Regions from separate parts of the Micromonospora vinacea genome, predicted to be linked through region 2. Evidence: riboswitches for the same ligand, from Rfam matches in the RefSeq annotation. Region 2 holds a riboswitch; the other holds the start of a gene.

Region 1 (3,400 bases), 690 kb from region 2:
CGCCCTGCGCCGCGGTGAGCACCTCGACCCGGTCACCGTCGCGCAGCGACCGGGCCGGCCAGCCGGTCCGGGGCACCACCTCGCCGTTGACAGCGACCGCCACCCCACGGGGGTGCGGCACGAGGTCGCGGACCAGGTCCGCCACTGACGCGCCAGCGGCGACGCTGCGCCCGGTCCCGTTCACCGTCAACTCCACAGGTCCCCCTCCATCGTCGGTTCAGTTCGGCCCAACGCGGCAGCGCCGAAGCGGTCGGCGCGAAAGGGCGCGAGCAGCGGGTCGGGTACGCCGCCGAGCACCAGGTCGGCGATCAGGTCGGCGGTGATCGGGGTGAGCACGATGCCGTGCCGGTGGTGTCCGGTGGCGGCCAGGACGTCGGGTCGGTCGGGCAGCGGCCCGAGGACCGGCGCGTTGTCCGGGGTGCCCGGGCGCAGGCCGGCGACCGCCTCGACCAGGTCGTACTCGGCCAGTTCGGGCAGCAGGTCGATCCCGGCGCGCAGCAGCCGCTGCACGGCGCCGGCGGTGACAGTGGTGTCGGAGCGCTCCTCGACAGTCGCGCCGAGCACTACCTCACCGTCGGTGCGGGGCACCAGGTAGACGTGCTCGCCGTCGGCGTACCCCCGGATCACGTGCCGGAAGCCCGGCGCGACGCCGTCGGACGCGCGGAGTCGGAGGATCTGGCCCTTCACCGGCCGCACGGGCAGGCCGGTGAGCGCGGCGGCCCCGCGGCCGGCGGCGACCACTGTGACCTGCGCGTCCACGTCGGACAGCTGCCGGACCGGCTGTGGCACGAGCACCGCGCCGGCCCGCTGCGCGGCCGTGCGCAGCGCCGGCACCAGCAGCCGGGGGTCGACCTGGTGGTCGGTGGGCGCGAACGCGCCACCACGCACCCGCGGGGCGAGCGCCGGTTCGCGGTCGCGCAGCTCACTGGGGCGCAGCGGCGTCACGGGCAGGCCCAACCCCTGCTGGTACGCCCACAGCCGGCGCGCCTCGGCCAGGTCGTCGCCGGTGAGCCCGACCATCAGGGTGCCCTCGGTCCGGTAGCCGATCTCGACCCCGGTCGCCTCGGTCAGCTCGGCGGCGAACGCCGGCCAGCGGGCGGCGGACGCCAGCAGCAAGCCGGTCAGCTGCCGCTCACCGAAGTACGCCTCGGCGACCGGGGAGAGCATGCCGGCGGCGACCGCCGACGCCCCCGAGCCGGGTGCCGGATCGTGCACCACCACCCGCAGCCCCCGCGCGGCGCAGCGCCAGGCAATGGCCAGCCCGATCGGCCCCGCCCCCACCACTGCCACGTCCGGCCGGGCCCGGTCGCTCGACGGCGATGACGGGGACCGGCCGGTCAGCACGTCAGGGCCTCGATCAGCTCGGCGGTCGCCAGTGCCGGGTCGGCGGCGGCGGAGACCGCACCGACCACCGCCACCCCGTACGCCCCGGCGGCCCGCAGCGCCGGTACCCGGGCGGCTGTCACTCCGCCGATCGCGATGACCGGGACGTCGACGGCGTCGACGACGGCGCGTACCCCGGCGGGTCCGATGGGGTCCGGCAGGCCGGTCTTGGTGCTGGTGGTGTGGCACGGCCCGACGCCGAGGTAGCTGGCGCCCGCCGCGACGGCCTGGCGCGCCGGGTCGGGCGCGCGGGCGGTGGCGCCCAGCACGCCGGTGGGGCCGAGCACCCGGCGAGCGGCGGCGACCGGCAGGTCGTCGGCGCCGACGTGCCCACCGGCGGCGCCCACCGCCAGCGCCACGTGCAACCGGTCGTTGACCAGGCAGGTCGCACCGTACGGCGTGCAGAGCGCCAGCACCCGCCGGGTCAGGTCGTACGCCTCGCGGTCGGTGGCGGAATCCTCGACCCGGACCTGCACCACCAGGTCGGCGTGGGCCACGGTGAGGGCGGCGCGAACCACTGCGAGTGGGTCGCGGCCGGGTCGGGTGTCGGTGATGAGATGCAATCGCCCCAGGGACGGCACGGCAACGCTCCTCCCTGCGCCGGCATTACCCGGATCAGGTTCAACGGTCGGGGGCTGTCAGCCCCCCTCTCAGCCCGGTACACCGGGCTCCCGTGGGTTACTTGCGTGTCACCGTACGACAGATCCGCCGGCCTGCCAAGGCGCGGGGTCGACGGCAGCCGGCGGGCCGGACCACGCCACAACGATCAAGATCCATGGGGCACTTCATGCGGTCCTGTTCGGAATGTCGCACGCCGTTGCAGAACCGTTACCCGTCCGCATCTTGCCCGACATCGAACCAGCCGAATTAATTTGTTCAGCGATTCGACAAAATGTCGGTGGGGACACCCTGGCACGGTGTGACCACCGACTCCATCAGGGACGGCCTTCGGCGAGCCGACTCCCGCGAGCCCTGTCAACTACGACACAGGAGGCGGCGTGTCCCGTTCTCGTCGTGCCCGCGTACCCATCACCGCAACCCTGATCTCCCTGGCCATGGCCTCGACCACCCTGTTCGGCGCGCCCGCCCAGGCGGCCGCCCAGGTCCCCCCACGGGATGCGAAGGCCGCAGCCCCGGTCAGCCAGGTGGCGCCGAAGGCGCCAAAGGCCGCAGCCGATCCCTTCTCCGTCCTCGTCTTCTCCAAGACCGCCGGCTTCCGGCACGACTCCATCCCCACCGGCATCGCCGCCATCCAGCAGCTCGGCGTCGACAACGGATTCACAGTGGACAACTCCGAGGACGGCGCCGCATTCAACGACGCCAACCTGGCGAAGTACAAGGCGGTGATCTGGCTCTCCACCACCGGTGACGTGCTCAACGCCGACCAGCAGGCAGCGTTCGAGCGCTACGTGAAGGCCGGCGGCGGTTACGTCGGCATCCACGCCGCGTCGGACACCGAGTACAGCTGGGCCTGGTACGGCGACCTGGTCGGCGCGTACTTCGCCAACCACCCGCAGAACCAGCAGGCCACGGTCAAGGTGGAGGACCACGCCCACCCGTCCACGGCCGGACTGCCGGACCGCTGGTCCCGGTTCGACGAGTGGTACAACTACCAGACCAACCCCCGGCCGGACGTGCACGTGCTGGCCAGCCTGGACGAGAAGAGCTACACCGCCGGCGCCGGTGCGATGGGTGCGGACCACCCGATCGCCTGGTGCCAGGACTACGACGGTGGCCGCTCCTGGTACACGGGAGGCGGGCACACCCGGGAGTCGTACGCGGAGCCCGAGTTCCTCTCCCACCTGCTCGGCGGCATCCGCACCGCAGCCGGTGTCGAGAACGCCGACTGCGGCGCCTCGAAGACCTCGAACTTCGAGAAGGTCACGCTGGACAGCAACACCAGCAACCCGATGGAGTTGGACATCGCCCCCGACGGGCGGGTCTTCTACATCGAGCGCGACGGTCGCGTGCAGATCGTGAAGCCGGACACCGGCAACACCGTCACCGCCGTCGACCT
Region 2 (3,400 bases):
CGGGGGCCCGCCACCGGTGCGGGGGAGTGCGGTGGTCCCGGCCGGCCAACTCGGCGGACGCGGTGACCCGCCCTCTGCCCGGCCGGAGCAGGCCGCCGAGCAGCAACGCCAGGGTGGACTTGCCGGCACCGTTGGGTCCGCGTACGGCGAGTGCCTCACCGGCGCGTACCGCCAGGTCGGTGGAGCCCAGCCGGGGCGGCAGGCCGAGCCGGTCGGCGGTGAGCAACAGCTCCCCGGGCCCGGCGGTGGCCGCCCGGGGCGCGATGGGGTGACCGGGCACCCAGACGCCCTCGGCGGCCAGGGCGGCGCCGTGGGTGGCGAAGACCGCCTCGGGTGTGCCGTCCGCGCGGACGCCGCCACCCGGTTCCAGGACGACCACCCGGTCGACAAGCGGCAGCGCCTCGGCGACCCGGTGCTCGACCAGGATCAGCGTGGTGTCGGCGTCCAGTGCGCCTGCCACCGCGCGCCGGACCAGGTCGGCCCCGGCCGGGTCCAGGTTGGCGGTCGGCTCGTCGAGCAGCAGCAGGGCGGGGCGCAGGGCCAGCGCGCCGGCCAGGGCGAGGCGTTGCTGCTCGCCGCCGGAGAGCGCCGCCGTGTGGCGGTCCCGGGGGTACGGGAAGCCGACCCGGTGCAGCGCCTCGTCCACCCGGGGCCAGATCTCGTCGGCCGGCACGCCCCGGTTCTCCAGCCCGAACGCGACGTCGTCGCCGCAGCGCGCCATCACCAGTTGGGTCTCCGGGTCCTGGAAGACGATGCCGACCCGTTCCCGCCCCTTGCGCGGGTCGAGCCCGTCGATCTCGACGGTGCCCTCCTGCTCGCCGGAGTCCTCGGGGAGCAGCCCGGCCAGCGCGCTGAGCAGTGTGCTCTTACCGGCCCCGGACGGTCCGAGAAGCAGAACCCGCTCCCCAGCCTCAACCCGCAGGTCAACCCCGCGAACGGCCCAGGCGCGCCGCCCAGCGTGCCGCCACCCGAACCCCCGCAGCAAAACCCCGCCCACCGACCCACCCCCCTCCCACCCAACCGCGCGCCCCGCCTAACCCTGCACGGTCGATCATGAGGTTGACGGCGGTTATGAAGATCCATCCGCCCGTCAACCTCATGATCGACGCGAGTGGGTGGGGGTTAGATCAGGGCTCGGTTTCGGCCTGCGGGGAAGCGGTCCAGGACGCCGGTGTTGGCCAGGGCGTTGGTGAGCAGCCAGCCGCCGGCGCCGGCGATCACGGTGGCGCTGACGATGGTGAGCAGCGCGTACGGGATGCGGTAGTCGGTCAGCGCGTAGTCGACGTTCCAGACGAAGAAGTCGAACAACGCGGCGCTGAGACCGGTCAGCGCACCGGCGAACACAGCGGTCGGCAGCCGGAACGACCGGTACCGGAAGGCGGCGAAGGCCAGCTCGGCGCCGATGCCCTGCACGATGCCCTGCGGGATCACCGTGCCGGCCCACTGGCTGCCCAGCAGCGCGGACAGCACCGCGGCCACCGTCTCGCAGTAGAGCGCGGCGCCGGGCTTGCGGATGACCAGCCCGCCGATCACCGCCGGCATCAGCCAGACGCCGTAGAGCAGCGTCTGCGCCGGCGGGAAGAAGGCGAACGCGCCCTCGGTGGCGCTCCAGACCAGGCCCCAGGCCCAGAAGATGACGCCGAAGGCGACAGCGATCACCGAGGCGACCACGATGTCGATGGTGCGCCAACGGTGTGTGTCGGTGGTGGATGTCATGTGTTGCTCCCAGTTCGTGAGTGCGAACCAGGAGAAGACGCACGCCGCGTCCGGTGGCACCGGACTGCGGCGCGGCTGGAGGTCGACCGAACTCCCTGCGCTGGCATTACCCAGATCAGGTTCGAGGGTCTGCGGGCGTACCCGCACTCTCAGCGCTGTGCGCTCCCCTGTCGGATATGAAGTTGTCTCGCTGACGCTAACACCGACCGGGGTCGCGGGCCCAGCAGGGCATCCGCCTGACCTGCGGGAGCGGCCGACCCGCCGCCGGCTGGGTACGCTTCCGATCATGCGGGTTGACGCGCGAGGCTTCACGTTCGAGGTGACCGTCGGCGGTCCGACGGATGGCGTACCCGTCCTGCTGCTGCACGGCTTCCCGCAGCACAGCGGCGAGTGGGACGACGTGGTACCGGCGCTGCACGCCGCTGGGCTGCGCACGTACGCGCTGGACCAGCGCGGTTACTCACCCGGGGCGCGGCCCACGGCGGTGGCCGACTACCGGATCCCCGAGCTCGTCACCGACGTGGTGGCGGTGCTCGACGCGCTCGGGCTGGACGCCGCCCACCTGGTCGGCCACGACTGGGGCGCTGTCGTGGCCTGGGCGGTGGCCGCCCGGCACCCCGAGCGGGTGCGCACGCTGACCGCGGTGTCCGTACCGCATCCGGCGGCCATGGCGCACGCCCTGAGCACCGACGCCCAACAGAAGGCCCGCTCGTCGTACATCGCGCTGTTCCGCAAGCCGGACAAGGCGGAGAAGGTGCTGCTGGCGTGGCACGCCACCGCGCTGCGCAAGCTGCTCGGCGGGGTGGGCGACACCTCCCGGGTGAACCGGTACGCCGACCCGATGCGGGAGCCGGGGGCGCTCACGGCCGCGCTGAACTGGTATCGGGCGATGTCCCGCGCCGACCTGGCCGGCGTCGGCCCGGTCGCGGTGCCCACCACGTACGTCTGGAGTGACAGCGACGTCGCCATCGGCCGGACCGCCGCCGAGGCGTGCGCGGAGAACGTCACCGGCGACTACCGCTTCGTGCAGCTGCCCGGGGTGAGTCACTGGATCCCGGACGCCGCGCCGGCCCCGCTCGCCGAGGCGATCCTGGCCCGAGCCGGCGGAACGGCCTGAACCGTGCGGGCCGGCGAGGAAAAGCCATCGTGACGACGGACGCCAGCGGGCCGGGCAGCCGTCGCTCGGTCGCCGCGCAGCTGCGCGTGCTCGGCGTACGCCCCGGCTCGACGCTGCTGGTGCACGCCGCGCTGCGTCCCCTGGGCTTCGTCAGCGGCGGCCCGCACGCGATGGTGCTCGCCCTGCGCGACGCGCTCGGCCCGGACGGCACGATCGTCGTGCCCACCCACACGCCCGACAACAGCGACCCCGCGCAGTGGCGCAACCCGCCGGTGCCAGCGGGCTGGTGGCCGCTGATCCGCTCGGAGATGCCGGGCTTCGACCCGGCGGTCACGCCGAGCCGGTTCATGGGTGCGCTCGCCGAGACGGTCCGTGGCTGGCCCGGCGCCCTGCGCAGCTCGCATCCGCACGTGTCGTTCGCCGCGCTCGGGCCGGCCGCCGAACAGGTGGTGGCAGGGCACACCCTGGCGGACATGCTCGGCGAGGGCTCCCCGCTGGCGCGCCTCTACGACCTGGACGCCGACGTGTTGCTCCTCGGCGTGGACCGCTCGGTGAGCACCTCGCTGC

The links. A riboswitch is a leader RNA that binds a small molecule or an ion and turns the genes downstream of it on or off. The one in region 2 is predicted to bind thiamine pyrophosphate.
Region 1: linked by a shared signal. The riboswitch ahead of thiE (thiamine phosphate synthase) and the one ahead of IW249_RS02135 (ECF transporter S component) in region 2 are both predicted to bind thiamine pyrophosphate.

The regions. Positions count from the first base shown of each region.
Region 1 covers NZ_JADOTY010000001.1:1,135,174-1,138,573, forward strand. The annotation lists gene thiS (sulfur carrier protein ThiS) at 1-196, opposite strand, end outside; gene thiO (glycine oxidase ThiO) at 187-1,344, opposite strand; gene thiE (thiamine phosphate synthase) at 1,338-1,964, opposite strand; TPP riboswitch at 1,959-2,068, opposite strand; gene IW249_RS05505 (ThuA domain-containing protein) at 2,382-3,400, shown strand, end outside.
Region 2 covers NZ_JADOTY010000001.1:442,150-445,549, reverse strand. The annotation lists gene IW249_RS02140 (ABC transporter ATP-binding protein) at 1-997, opposite strand, end outside; gene IW249_RS02135 (ECF transporter S component) at 1,123-1,716, opposite strand; TPP riboswitch at 1,791-1,895, opposite strand; gene IW249_RS02130 (alpha/beta fold hydrolase) at 2,003-2,833, shown strand; gene IW249_RS02125 (AAC(3) family N-acetyltransferase) at 2,863-3,400, shown strand, end outside.